3 regions of the Psychrobacillus sp. FSL K6-1464 genome follow, and region 1 is predicted to be linked to each of the others. Evidence: a T-box and tRNA genes for the amino acid it is inferred to sense, from the RefSeq annotation. Region 1 holds a T-box; the other regions hold tRNA genes.
What was found. A T-box is a leader RNA that pairs with one kind of tRNA and senses whether it is charged. The one in region 1 lies ahead of thrS (threonine--tRNA ligase), so its partner is inferred to be a tRNA-Thr.
Positions count from the first base shown of each region.

Region 2: it encodes a tRNA-Thr, which carries the amino acid that the T-box ahead of thrS (threonine--tRNA ligase) is inferred to sense. The anticodon was not compared.
Region 3: it encodes a tRNA-Thr, which carries the amino acid that the T-box ahead of thrS (threonine--tRNA ligase) is inferred to sense. The anticodon was not compared.

Region 1 covers NZ_JBBOOP010000001.1:3,412,178-3,416,520, forward strand. Annotated here, with positions in the region: gene MKX39_RS17315 (GNAT family N-acetyltransferase) at 1-336, opposite strand, end outside; gene thrS (threonine--tRNA ligase) at 409-1,656, opposite strand; T-box leader at 1,662-1,887, opposite strand; T-box leader at 1,925-2,150, opposite strand; gene MKX39_RS17325 (FAD-dependent oxidoreductase) at 2,204-3,544, opposite strand; gene MKX39_RS17330 (catalase) at 3,742-4,343, opposite strand, start outside.
Region 2 covers NZ_JBBOOP010000001.1:2,853,304-2,857,646, forward strand. Annotated here, with positions in the region: gene MKX39_RS14470 (MBL fold metallo-hydrolase) at 1-394, shown strand, start outside; tRNA gene MKX39_RS14475 (tRNA-Leu) at 665-747, opposite strand; tRNA gene MKX39_RS14480 (tRNA-Cys) at 788-861, opposite strand; tRNA gene MKX39_RS14485 (tRNA-Gly) at 872-946, opposite strand; tRNA gene MKX39_RS14490 (tRNA-Gln) at 950-1,021, opposite strand; tRNA gene MKX39_RS14495 (tRNA-His) at 1,023-1,098, opposite strand; tRNA gene MKX39_RS14500 (tRNA-His) at 1,133-1,208, opposite strand; tRNA gene MKX39_RS14505 (tRNA-Trp) at 1,236-1,309, opposite strand; tRNA gene MKX39_RS14510 (tRNA-Tyr) at 1,316-1,399, opposite strand; tRNA gene MKX39_RS14515 (tRNA-Thr) at 1,406-1,481, opposite strand; tRNA gene MKX39_RS14520 (tRNA-Phe) at 1,491-1,566, opposite strand; tRNA gene MKX39_RS14525 (tRNA-Asp) at 1,699-1,774, opposite strand; tRNA gene MKX39_RS14530 (tRNA-Met) at 1,778-1,852, opposite strand; tRNA gene MKX39_RS14535 (tRNA-Val) at 1,888-1,963, opposite strand; tRNA gene MKX39_RS14540 (tRNA-Glu) at 2,025-2,099, opposite strand; tRNA gene MKX39_RS14545 (tRNA-Ser) at 2,124-2,215, opposite strand; tRNA gene MKX39_RS14550 (tRNA-Asn) at 2,221-2,295, opposite strand; rRNA gene rrf (5S ribosomal RNA) at 2,304-2,419, opposite strand; rRNA gene MKX39_RS14560 (23S ribosomal RNA) at 2,540-4,343, opposite strand, start outside.
Region 3 covers NZ_JBBOOP010000002.1:90,777-95,119, forward strand. Annotated here, with positions in the region: tRNA gene MKX39_RS20255 (tRNA-Phe) at 1-25, opposite strand, end outside; tRNA gene MKX39_RS20260 (tRNA-Ile) at 30-104, opposite strand; tRNA gene MKX39_RS20265 (tRNA-Gly) at 108-181, opposite strand; tRNA gene MKX39_RS20270 (tRNA-Asn) at 213-288, opposite strand; tRNA gene MKX39_RS20275 (tRNA-Asn) at 294-369, opposite strand; gene MKX39_RS20280 (GatB/YqeY domain-containing protein) at 400-831, opposite strand; gene MKX39_RS20285 (ATP-grasp domain-containing protein) at 868-1,683, opposite strand; tRNA gene MKX39_RS20290 (tRNA-Val) at 1,719-1,794, opposite strand; tRNA gene MKX39_RS20295 (tRNA-Arg) at 1,873-1,949, opposite strand; tRNA gene MKX39_RS20300 (tRNA-Leu) at 1,954-2,039, opposite strand; tRNA gene MKX39_RS20305 (tRNA-Asp) at 2,057-2,131, opposite strand; tRNA gene MKX39_RS20310 (tRNA-Ser) at 2,137-2,226, opposite strand; tRNA gene MKX39_RS20315 (tRNA-Ser) at 2,232-2,323, opposite strand; tRNA gene MKX39_RS20320 (tRNA-Ser) at 2,328-2,419, opposite strand; tRNA gene MKX39_RS20325 (tRNA-Ala) at 2,441-2,515, opposite strand; tRNA gene MKX39_RS20330 (tRNA-Pro) at 2,519-2,596, opposite strand; tRNA gene MKX39_RS20335 (tRNA-Ile) at 2,603-2,677, opposite strand; tRNA gene MKX39_RS20340 (tRNA-Arg) at 2,762-2,835, opposite strand; gene MKX39_RS20345 (hypothetical protein) at 2,844-3,137, opposite strand; tRNA gene MKX39_RS20350 (tRNA-Gly) at 3,108-3,182, opposite strand; tRNA gene MKX39_RS20355 (tRNA-Lys) at 3,191-3,262, opposite strand; tRNA gene MKX39_RS20360 (tRNA-Thr) at 3,348-3,419, opposite strand; tRNA gene MKX39_RS20365 (tRNA-Leu) at 3,425-3,509, opposite strand; tRNA gene MKX39_RS20370 (tRNA-Glu) at 3,516-3,590, opposite strand; tRNA gene MKX39_RS20375 (tRNA-Leu) at 3,671-3,755, opposite strand; tRNA gene MKX39_RS20380 (tRNA-Tyr) at 3,773-3,857, opposite strand; tRNA gene MKX39_RS20385 (tRNA-Pro) at 3,863-3,940, opposite strand; tRNA gene MKX39_RS20390 (tRNA-Asp) at 3,947-4,021, opposite strand; tRNA gene MKX39_RS20395 (tRNA-Gln) at 4,029-4,103, opposite strand; tRNA gene MKX39_RS20400 (tRNA-Cys) at 4,109-4,185, opposite strand; gene MKX39_RS20405 (hypothetical protein) at 4,254-4,343, opposite strand, start outside.

The sequences.
Region 1 (4,343 bases):
TTCAAATGTGTCCAAATCATAATACTTCGTAACCTCATCTTTTGAAAAATAATAGAAAACCTCTTTTGCGTCACTAATTTCAATGGGGCGCAATATAAATCGTTCAGTTTCTAATGTTGGAAATCTTTTTTTATGATTATCATGGATAAGTAAAGCTACAAATTGGGCAATTGCTATTACACCAGCTAACGTACTGAAAATAATACTGACCCAGACAGAATTGGCAATTTCTCCATTTCCAATTGGCCCCACCTTTGGCTGATACATTGAATATATTCCCCATGCATTTCCAACTATAATAGCGATTCCTGCAAACAATAACATCCATTTTGCCATTATACGACCTCCATAGAGTTTCATTCGTTATATATAGCCGAAAATCCTTTTAGTATGACAATATTTAATATTTCACCCTTTCCTAGCCTCTTTTAATTTCTCTATAAAGGCTGAAAAACTCATTTCTCCCAATACACCTACTCTATGTTGTCGAACAGAAACTGCGCCATTTTCCATTTCATGATCCCCAATAATGAGCATATACGGATGTTTTTGCATTGCAGCTTCACGAATTTTCAATCCGATTTTCTCTACCCGGTTGTCTATCTCTACTCGATACCCATCTTGCTCAAGTTGCCACTTTACGTTCTCTGCATACTCTTTATGTGCATCGGCAATTGGTAATATTTTAACTTGAACCGGAGATAACCACAGCGGAAAGCTACCTTGATAGTGCTCCAATAGAATAGCCATGAATCGCTCAATAGAACCGTAAATTGCACGATGAATCATAATGGGTTGTCGCAATTGATTGTGTTCGTCGATGTACTTACAGTCAAACTTTTCAGGCATTTGAAAGTCTAGTTGAACAGTACCGCACTGCCAGCTACGTCCCAATGCATCTAATATATGAAAATCGATTTTCGGACCATAAAATGCTCCATCCCCTTCGTTTACCTGATATTCTACCTGCTTATTCTGAAGAACTGCTTCCAACGCTTGCTCTGCTTGATCCCAAACCTCTACTGATCCCATATAATTTTCTGGTCGAGTGGATAGCTCTACTTTATAGCTAAAGCCGAACTCCGAGTAAAACTCATCCACAAGGTCTAGTACCTTCGCTATCTCACTTTCGATCTGCTCCTCCAATACAAACAGATGAGCATCATCCTGAGTGAAAGCTCTGACTCGTAATAATCCATTCAATGATCCAGAGAGTTCATGGCGGTGGACTAATCCAAGTTCTGCATATCGAACCGGAAGCTCCCTATAGCTTCTTCGTTTGCTATTGAAGATTAAAACAGCTCCAGGGCAATTCATTGGTTTAATCGCATATTTTTGGTCATCTACATCTGCAAAATACATATTTTCATGATAGTGATCCCAATGCCCTGATTTTTCCCAAAGCTCCTGTTTCATCAGAATAGGAGTTTTAATCTCTTGATATTCTGCTCGTTGATGCTTTTCTCTCCACAGGTTTTCCAGTTCGTTACGTAGTATCATCCCTTTTGGTAAATAAAACGGCATTCCTGGTGCTTCCTCCATCGACATGAACAATTCTAATTGTTGCCCTAAATTTTGATGACTTACTCTTTCTTCTGCTTTCACTTTAATTCCTCCATTTACTATTTTTCTCCTAACAAAAAAGACCACACCCATCCCAGTAAAGGGACGAGTGTGGTCGTGGTTCCACCCTAATTTGCAACACAAAAAAATCTGTTGCGCTCATACAAGATAACGGTTTCCCGATTATGGATAATTACATAAATGTGTTCCCCATAATTGCTCCAAGGTGGTAAATCATTTGCATTTCTTTAAGGGCTTTCAGTCAGTGACCCTATTCTCTGATAAGAAAGTTAAAACAATTCATATCCTTTTCTTCGCTTGAATATTAAATTTATATACAAAAAGACCACACCCATCCCGGTAAAGGGACGAGTGTGGTCGTGGTTCCACCCTAATTTGCAACATAAAAGTTCTGTTGCGCTCATGTAAGATAACGGTTTCCCGATTATGGATAATTACATAAATGTGTTCCCCATAATTGCTCCAAGGTGGTAAATCATTTGCATTTCTTTAAGGGCTTTCAGTCGGTGACCCCATTCTCTGATAAGAAGTATTTAAATGATCCATGTCCTTTTCTTCGCTTGTTACTAATTGATTTTTCTAAGTATATGCAACAAAATTCAAATAGTCAACATTACTGTTATATTTTTTTGGTAGTACTTCGCTTTGCCATTTGCTGCAGGGGATCCCAAACCCCATTAAATGGTGGGGCATATGCAAGATCAAGATCCAATAACTCGGAAAAGGTCATATGGTGATAAAGTGCAGTTGCTAATACATCAATCCTTTTATCTACACCATTTCCTCCAATAATTTGACCCCCTAAAATTTGTTGGTCATCCTTCCTGTAAATCAATTTCATATGCATCGTTTCCTTACCTGGATAATACCCTGCAATGTCCGTGGCTTCCTGCGTATGCACGTCATAGGAAATACCGAGCTGCTCCGCTTCTTTCTCAGACAAACCAGTTTTTCCAAGAGCCAAATCAAAAAATTTCATGATGGATGTGCCAACAATTCCTTTAAATTCATTCCTTTGACCTATCATATTTAATCCAGCGATTCGCCCTTGTTTATTAGCAGTTGTTCCTAAAGGAATATAATCATTCAGTTGTTTAATACGATGAAAATGAGTTGCACAATCTCCTGCTGCGTAGATATCGTCCAAATTCGTTTCTAAAAAATTATTTACTACAATCGCTCCATTATGGTGCAATTGAATGCCAGTTCCCTCTAAAAAACCCGTTGTAGGTTTAAGCCCTGTGGCAACTAAAACTAAATCGGTAGGGTAACTTCCTTTATCTGTCCTCACATCACTTACTCTCGTATCTCCCGTGAAAGATTGAACCTCTTCATTTAATATCACTTCTACATTATGAGCCTTTGCATGTTCATGTATGAAACATGCTATATCGTGATCAAATATACCGGCAAGCTGATCTCCTCTTTGTATAATACGTACTTTTTTTCCAATACTAGCAAAGTTTTCGGCCATTTCTAGTCCAATATATCCTCCACCAATTATAGTAACTTGTTGAACATTTTCTAAATCCGCGATAATTGCCTCTGTATTTGGAATGGTTTTAATCGTATGAATCCCTAACAAATGCCCACCGTTCCAATTAGGAACAACTGGAGTAGCACCCGTCGCAATAAGCAAGCGGTCATAGCTTAAGATGAAATTATCTCTCGTTTGCAGAATATTCCCTGACACTGTTTTATTGTTAGGGTCCACATGGGTCACTTCATATCCTGTCTTTGCATCAATTCCGTATTTACTACGGAACATTTCTACACTTCGTGCTATAACGTCCGTTGAAGATACTACTTGTTTTCCTACTACATAGGGTAAACCACACTGTCCATAGGAATAAATATGTCCTTTTTCCAGTGTCGTAATTCGAGCGTCAGGATCATTACGTACAATTTCCATTGCCGCACTCATCCCCGCAGCGTCTCCTCCTATTATTACGTAGTGCATGAAGTTTCCTCCTTTGACTTTCCTTATTACTCTTTCTATACCCAACAATAACTTCCCTTCAAGTATTAGTGAATAGTTATGTTTGTTATACGCTTAAAATTTTTCTTTTTATTTCCTTCTAAAAGTTCTTCATTATCTTATTCTCTCATTCTATGTAAAAAAGGCATGCCCTAATAGGACATGCCCAAAATAATTGTTTATATTGCTCTATTCCAGAAGCGATGGGCAGCAATAGCATTTAAGAAACTATCTACAAAGCCTTTACCAGTTTCTTTAGTGAGAACACCAGCCTGACCAGTGAAGTGCAGATTATCAACTAATTGCTCTCCACTAAATGTAGCACCAATCGGTTTAAAATGGGCATATGCTTCCTTAATGAAGTACGAAGCCTCTTTTTCAAACATGGCCGTTTTGCCATGTGAACTTGCTACATATACTGCATCAAATAATACAGAATCAGCAGTTAAGAAAGTATGGTCAACTGGTAACAGCGTGCCATCCGCTCCCGCAACAGATCCATGATGATCACTCACTATTTCAGGCATTGTTCCGCCTGCTTTTAAGTCTGCTAGAATCGCAGGTAAATCCTCTTCAAATCCTTCTCCGACTAAAACAGCAATTTTTCGTGTCTGAGGTTTCATAATAGTATTTAACTGACTAAGTGCTGGAGAAGACTTAGTATTCGTTGCAGTACTTACACCTTGCACTACTAGTCCTAGGTTTTCTGCTACCTTACTCGCTAGATCCAAATCTACTTGTGCAAACATCTCTAATACTTGCTGACGAACAGTAAGTTCCT
Region 2 (4,343 bases), 560 kb from region 1:
GGTTACCTGTATCATTGAACATGTTGGTGGAGATCATTCACCTGATTCGAATCTCATTTATATAGCAGAGGAAAAGACATTATTTCTTGGTGACTGTCTCTATGCAAATATGTACGCAGAAAAGTGGCATTATACCATTGAAAAGATGTATAAGCTTTTGGAGAAAATTGAAGGCTATGACGCAGAAATCTTCTTCCTATCTCATCATCCAGCACCTTTAACAAAGGATGAATTTACTTCCTTTGTATCATTATTAAAGACAAGTGCAGAATTAACAAATAAACATAAAGGAAAAATAGAGGCAATTGTAGAAGAGATGTCCTCTCTTTTTGACCGTGACGTGACGGAAGACGATTTAGAAATAATCGAGTACTTTGTAAATGGTTTTGCGTAACATGTATCGTTGCTAAAGAGAATTGCACTAAATTCCAAAGGAGTACGGAGTTTGCCATGTTGATTCCTAACTATTGTAGGAACACACTAAATGATCAAAAGCTTTGTGTTAGTTCATAAACATATAAAGCCCAAGAGGTGATTTCTCTTGGGCTTATTCTTACTACTATTGAAACCGTGAGTAATTTCTTTTTCTATTTATAGTACAACTATGTTATCTACATTTTCCCAAAAAAAGAACCCTTGAAATATCAAGGGTTCTTTGCTTTTATACCGGTGGCCGGGGTCGAACCGGCACATCCAGAGGATACGGGATTTTGAGTCCCGCGCGTCTGCCAATTCCGCCACACCGGCAAAATAAATACTAGGCAGTTATTAAATCATTTTTAAAAATTGGAGGCGGCAACCGGATTTGAACCGGTGATAAAGGTGTTGCAGACCTGTGCCTTACCACTTGGCTATGCCGCCGTAAAGTAATTGGAGCGGAAGACGAGGTTCGAACTCGCGACCCCCACCTTGGCAAGGTGGTGTTCTACCACTGAACTACTTCCGCAAACTGGGGTACCTGGATTCGAACCAGGGCATGATGGAATCAAAATCCATTGCCTTACCGCTTGGCTATACCCCAATGGGGCGACTGAGGGGAATTGAACCCCCGAATGCCGGAATCACAATCCGGTGCGTTAACCACTTCGCCACAACCGCCACAAATAAAAAAAGAGCTAACTACTAAGGAATATGGGGCGACTGAGGGGAATTGAACCCCCGAATGTCGGAATCACAATCCGATGCGTTAACCACTTCGCCACAACCGCCATTATTCAAAGCTAACTAAAAAAAATTGGCAGGGGCAGTAGGAATCGAACCCACATCAAAGGTTTTGGAGACCTCTATTCTACCGTTAAACTATGCCCCTAAAAACTGGTGGTGGGGGACGGATTCGAACCGCCGAACCCGAAGGAGCGGATTTACAGTCCGCCGCGTTTAGCCACTTCGCTACCCCACCAGTGTATGGTGCCGGAAAAAGGACTTGAACCCTCAACCTACTGATTACAAGTCAGTTGCTCTACCAGTTGAGCTATTCCGGCTTATAAATATGGTGGCTCAGGACGGAATCGAACCGCCGACACAAGGATTTTCAGTCCTTTGCTCTACCGACTGAGCTACTGAGCCAAATTTGATTGTGCTAAGCTGCGAATCTCTTTGTCAGCTTCATTCGTTCAGTTAGTCACGTACTTTAGTACGTTTCTTCCATCACTCAATCGCTTCCTCGACCTTCTTGCTTATCACCAATCTTTTAAAAAATGGCGGTCCCGACCGGGATCGAACCGGCGATCTCCTGCGTGACAGGCAGGCATGTTAACCGCTACACCACGGGACCATTTGGTTGCGGGGACAGGATTTGAACCTGCGACCTTCGGGTTATGAGCCCGACGAGCTACCACTGCTCCACCCCGCGACAATACTATAATTGCTAATTTGTTTCAAAAGAAATGGTGGAGGATGACGGGCTCGAACCGCCGACCCTCTGCTTGTAAGGCAGATGCTCTCCCAGCTGAGCTAATCCTCCTGGGTAAAATTACGATAATCTTCGCATCTCTGCGTCAACTTCATTCGTTCAATTTAATAAATGGTGACCCCTACGGGATTCGAACCCGTGTTACCGCCGTGAAAGGGCGGTGTCTTAACCGCTTGACCAAGGGGCCATACTTTTATGTAGAAAACTAATCTGGCGGAGAGCAAGGGATTTGAACCCTTGAGACAGTTTAACCCGCCTACACGATTTCCAATCGTGCTCCTTCGGCCACTCGGACAGCTCTCCTAAAATGGCTCCGAAGGTAGGACTCGAACCTACGACCAATCGATTAACAGTCGATTGCTCTACCACTGAGCTACTTCGGAATAATACAGCCTAGCAACGTCCTACTCTCACAGGGGGAGACCCCCAACTACCATCGGCGCTGAAGAGCTTAACTTCCGTGTTCGGTATGGGAACGGGTGTGACCTCTTCGCCATCATCACTAGACCTTATTAATTTGAAAGACAATACTTAGTATAACAAAACTAGAAAATAATTCAAGCTTTTTTTTATATTTTTTTTGTACTTTCAAAACTGGATAAACGACATTGTTACGTTAAACAAAATTTGGTTAAGTCCTCGATCGATTAGTATTCGTCAGCTGCACGTGTCGCCACGCTTCCACCCCGAACCTATCTACCTCATCGTCTTTGAGGGATCTTACTTACTTGCGTAATGGGAAATCTCATCTTGAGGGGGGCTTCGTGCTTAGATGCTTTCAGCACTTATCCCGTCCACACATAGCTACCCAGCGATGCTCTTGGCAGAACAACTGGTACACCAGCGGTGTGTCCATCCCGGTCCTCTCGTACTAAGGACAGCTCCTCTCAAATTTCCTACGCCCACGACGGATAGGGACCGAACTGTCTCACGACGTTCTGAACCCAGCTCGCGTACCGCTTTAATGGGCGAACAGCCCAACCCTTGGGACCGACTACAGCCCCAGGATGCGATGAGCCGACATCGAGGTGCCAAACCTCCCCGTCGATGTGGACTCTTGGGGGAGATAAGCCTGTTATCCCCGGGGTAGCTTTTATCCGTTGAGCGATGGCCCTTCCATGCGGAACCACCGGATCACTAAGCCCGTCTTTCGACCCTGCTCGACTTGTAGGTCTCGCAGTCAAGCTCCCTTCTGCCTTTACACTCTTCGAATGATTTCCAACCATTCTGAGGGAACCTTTGGGCGCCTCCGTTACACTTTAGGAGGCGACCGCCCCAGTCAAACTACCCGCCTGACACTGTCTCCTACCCGGGTTACGGGTATGGGTTAGAATTTCAATACAACCAGGGCAGTATCCCACCGACGCCTCCTCCGAAGCTGGCGCTCCGGGCTCTAAGGCTCCTGCCTATCCTGTACAAGTTGCACCAAAATTCAATATCAAGCTATAGTAAAGCTCCACGGGGTCTTTCCGTCCTGTCGCGGGTAACCTGCATCTTCACAGGTACTATAATTTCACCGAGTCTCTCGTTGAGACAGTGCCCAGATCGTTACGCCTTTCGTGCGGGTCGGAACTTACCCGACAAGGAATTTCGCTACCTTAGGACCGTTATAGTTACGGCCGCCGTTTACTGGGGCTTCAATTCGCACCTTCGCTTGCGCTAAGCACTCCTCTTAACCTTCCAGCACCGGGCAGGCGTCAGCCCATATACTTCACCTTACGGTTTTGCATAGACCTGTGTTTTTGCTAAACAGTCGCCTGGGCCTATTCACTGCGGCTCTTCTAGGCTATGAACCCAAAAGAGCACCCCTTCTCCCGAAGTTACGGGGTCATTTTGCCGAGTTCCTTAACGAGAGTTCTCTCGCTCACCTTAGGATTCTCTCCTCGACTACCTGTGTCGGTTTGCGGTACGGGCACCTTTCACCTCGCTAGAGGCTTTTCTTGGCAGTGTGAAATCAGGAACTCTAGACATACGTCCTCGCCATCACAGCTCAATGTTAAAGAATGCGGATTTGCCTACATTCACACCTTACTGCTTGGACATGCATAACCAACAGCATGCTTACCCTATCCTTCTGCGTCCCCCCATTACTCAAACGGTGGTTTGGTGGTACAGGAATATCAACCTGTTATCCATCGCCTACGCCTATCGGCCTCGGCTTAGGTCCCGACTAACCCTGAGCGGACGAGCCTTCCTCAGGAAACCTTAGTCATACGGTGGACGGGATTCTCACCCGTCTTTCGCTACTCATACCGGCATTCTCACTTCTAAGCGCTCCACCAGTCCTTCCGGTCTGACTTCAACGCCCTTAGAACGCTCTCCTACCACTGATACCAAAGGTATCAATCCACAGCTTCGGTGATTTGTTTAGCCCCGATACATTTTCGGCGCAGCGTCACTCGACCAGTGAGCTATTACGCACTCTTTAAAT
Region 3 (4,343 bases), on a different contig from region 1:
GCTAATCCATCTCAGCTATTTATCCGTTATGGTGGATCTTGCAGGATTCGAACCTGCGACATGTCCGTTATGAGCGGACCGCTCTACCGCTGAACTAAAGATCCATATGGTGCGAGAGGAGGGAATCGAACCCTCACCTCCAGCTTGGCAAGCTGGCATTATACCATTAAACTACTCCCACTGGTTACAGAACTACATCGCTCTGCAATAGTTGGCTTACCCGACAAGACTTGAACTTGTAACCTTCTCCTTAACAGGGAGTTGCTCTACCGATTGAGCTACGGGTAAATAATTGGCTCCGACAACAGGGCTCGAACCTGTGACTTCCTGGTTAACAGCCAGATACTCTACCAACTGAGTTATATCGGAATAAGAAAGGCAGTCGTTGCTGCCCGAATTTTAGGATATTAGATGTTTCACCATCTTCGAAATTGTTGCGTTTTCTGCTTTACCAGATAGTACAGGCATGGCAATCTTCATTGCATCTCCCATACTCATTCCAGCTACGACACCACTCTGTATGAGAGCTGCTCGCACTTCATCTTCTGACATCTGGTTCGGAAGGTAACCGTATAAAATGTCGATTTTTGCATTCGCATCCTCCACGCTGTCTGTCCGACCAAGCTTTTCGGCTTCTGCCAGATAGTCTTTGGTCTGCTTGATCTCGCGTTGCACGATCTGGATTTCTTCTTTTTCATCCAAAGGCGAACGTTTTACTTTCTCAGCATTCTCCAAGCCTGCCTTCACGAGTTGTAGCACGCCTTTTTTCCGTGCGTCTTTCGCTTTCATTGCTTGGATTAGATCTTTCATGATTAAGTCTTTCATTTTCATTGTTCTTCCACCGACTTTCTGTATTTTTTTCTTAATCTATAATTGCATTGCGTTTATCTTTTGGACAATATTTAACTCATCGCAACCGTACAGTCCTGAAGAGTTTATATTATTGTATTCAATCACTTTAAATCCATCATCTGTTTCCGCAACATCAATAACAAAGGCCTTTGAGAGAGGAAACAAATCAATCATTTCTTTGGTATAAGCCATCAATTCTTCAGATGGTTTGTGATTAATATTTGTAGACTTCTCGACTACATAGCTTGAGGCTGTCACGATTTGTTGCTCAACAACGAAAAAGCGATATTCGGCTTTTATCTCTTTGACAGGTGAGATCATTAAAGTCTGTCCCACATACGCACTATTGACATCAGATTCTCTTTCTTGCCATGAAAGAAAATCTTCTAATGTGATGGTGAAACCAGTAAACAACTTTGTGTTTCCCGTCGGTCGGATGAAAAAGGAATCCCAAATAGGTTTTAGCCCCGACAGCTCCCCAACCACGAATTCGTTGTTTAACAGTTCCTTGCCGATTTTTTGTTTAAACACTTCATACTCAAAGTCTTCGCTCCAGAAAGAACCTGGCTTAAAATTCTCTGATTGTGCAACGTTTGCAAATTGTTTTGAACCGTAGACCATTATGTTTTCATTTTTTGTAAATTTTTTCAATATATCTGCTGAATTATCTTCAGGTATTCTCGTACCTTTATGGAGGACAGTTAAACTATAATCTTTGTTCAGTCGTACTATTAAATAAGCAGTAGAACTCATTTCTAAAGCAGTTATGACTCTTTCCACATTCGAACTATTGTTTAGAAATTCTTGTACTAACCATTTCAACTTGCTCACTCCTTATCTTTTTTTCGAAATTTCATTTACTTTAATGGTGTCTGCTGAGGGACTTGAACCCCCAACCACCTGCTTGTAAAACAGGTACTCTCCCAGTTGAGCTAAGCAAACGTTTGGCAGGGATAGCAGGAATCGAACCTACATCGTCGGTTTTGGAGGCCGTCATTTTGCCATTAAACTATACCCCTATGGCAACCACGGCAGGACTTGAACCTGCAATCCTTCTGATTCGTAGTCAGATGCTCCATCCATTGAGCTACGTGGTTATTTTGGTACGGATGGCGGGAGTCGAACCCACACGCTACAAGAGCAGCGGATTTTAAGTCCGCTATGTCTACCAGTTCCATCACACCCGCAAAATAAATACTTAATATGGCGACCCCGACGGGATTTGAACCCGCAACTTTCCGCTAGACAGGCGGGCGTGCAACCGTTACACCACGGAGTCATTATTGGAGGAAACGAGGGGATTCGAACCCCTGGAACGCTTACACGCCCTTCGGTTTTCAAGACCGACGCCTTCAGCCTCTCGGCCACGTTTCCAAATATGGAGGAGATGGTGAGATTCGAACTCACGGGACACTTCCATGCCCTTCGGTTTTCGAGACCGACGCAATAAACCAAGCTCTGCCACATCTCCGTTATGGCGGGTAGTACAGGAGTCGAACCTGTGAGAGTATTTTACCCCTCTTCCGCATTAGCAGTGCGGTGCCTTCAGCCACTCAGCCAACTACCCGTAACTTTATTTTTTTGAAAATGGTGGAACTAAGGGGACTCGAACCCCTTCCTACTGCGTGCAAGGCAGTTGCTCTTCCAATTGAGCTATAATCCCATTTGGTCAAGATGGCAGGACTCGAACCTGCGACCCCTTGGATCCAAACCAAGTACTCTGGCCAAACTGAGCTACATCTTGAAATATTGGTACATCCTAAGAGATTTGAACTCCTGACTTCTCGGTTATCAGCCGAACGCTCTACCACTGAGCTAAGGATGTATAGATTGGTTGCAGTAGTAGGAATCGAACCTACACAATCTGCCTTATGAGAGCAAATGTACACCTGTTACCGCATTAATAAAACGCCCAAGAAGAGACTCGAACTCTTGACTCATCGATTAGAAATCGGTTGCTCTATCCTACTGAGCTACAAGGGCAAATATGGTTATTGTTCACTACCGAACCGTTTAAGGTAATCTTTTCTATACTGGTTCAATCTCTCTTGCAACTCTATTGCATCCTTCAGGAAGCTTTCACATTCCTCTTCCCATCCTTCTTTTTGTTTCTTCACTCGTTTTTGAATGTACTGGTGAACGAATTTAAAGTTGTTCTTCTGCATCGAGTCTGTAAAATCGATTAGTTGTTTGTAGTCAATTAGTAGTACTTCTGTCTTGCTCCCATCTACATCAGATCCCTTCTTGTGTTTAATTGGTGCAACCAGTGGGAATCGAACCCACATCTACTGCTTGGAAGGCAGTCGTCTTTGCCATTAGACCATGACCACAAATGAAATGCCCTCGATAGGATTTGAACCTACAACCTCGGTATTAAAAGTACCTTGCTCTACCGTTGAGCTACGAAGGCGGATTTGATTGCTTGCTGATTTTCTTGTCACTCTTATCACTCTTCATCGTTCTCACTTCCTATTCTTTTTGTATTGATGAAGCTAAGCTCGTTGAGGGATTTGAACCCCCGACATCCTGATTACAAAACAGGCATTCTTCCGCTGAACTAAACGAGCATGTTTGGTGCAGATAGGGAGAGTCGAACTCCCACGCCCGAAGGCATACGATTCTAAATCGCACGTGTATACCAGTTCCACCATATCCGCATTATTTGGTGACCCAGACGGGGATTGAACCCGCAATCCTAGAGTGAAAGTCTAGTGTGTTAACCATTTCACCACTGGGCCTTATTGTGTTGCCTTCCGAACCTTATCTCATCTACTTCTATTGTCTCGAGCATGTCGCTCACTCCTTCTTTTTATAAATTTGGTGCAGATAGGGAGAGTCGAACTCCCACGCCCATAGGCATACGATTCTGAATCGCACGTGTATACCAGTTCCACCATATCCGCATTGTTGTTCTAAAGTATGGTGAGGTGTGTTGGACTCGAACCAACGTACTCTTTCGAGGAGGGATTTACAGTCCCTTGCAATTGCCACTATGCGAACACCTCATATATGGTCAAGATGGCAGGACTCGAACCTGCGACCCCTTGGTTCCAAACCAAGTACTCTAACCAAACTGAGCTACATCTTGAAATGTTGGCGGTGCTGACGGGATTTGAACCCGCAACCTCTTCCGTGACAGGGAAGCGATCTACCATTGATCTACAGCACCGTGTGATTGGTTCCCCTTCCACGATTCGAACGTGGACTTTTCCGATTCAAAGTCGAATGCCTTACCATTTGGCTAAAGGGGAATAATTGGAGAACAGGACCGGATTTGAACCGGCGAATAAGAGATTTGCAGTCTCTCGCCTTGAGCCTCTTGGCTACCTGTCCGAAAAAAATGTTACAAAAAAGCACCCGTTCGGTTTCCCGACGAGTGCTTCAAGGGTGTCTATATCCTCCTATGCGAAGGTATGACAAAACATGCGATGTGTTCGCCTGTGCAAATATTGGTGCCCTGAAAAATAAGGGTTGCCCTTTTGCTGTCGGTC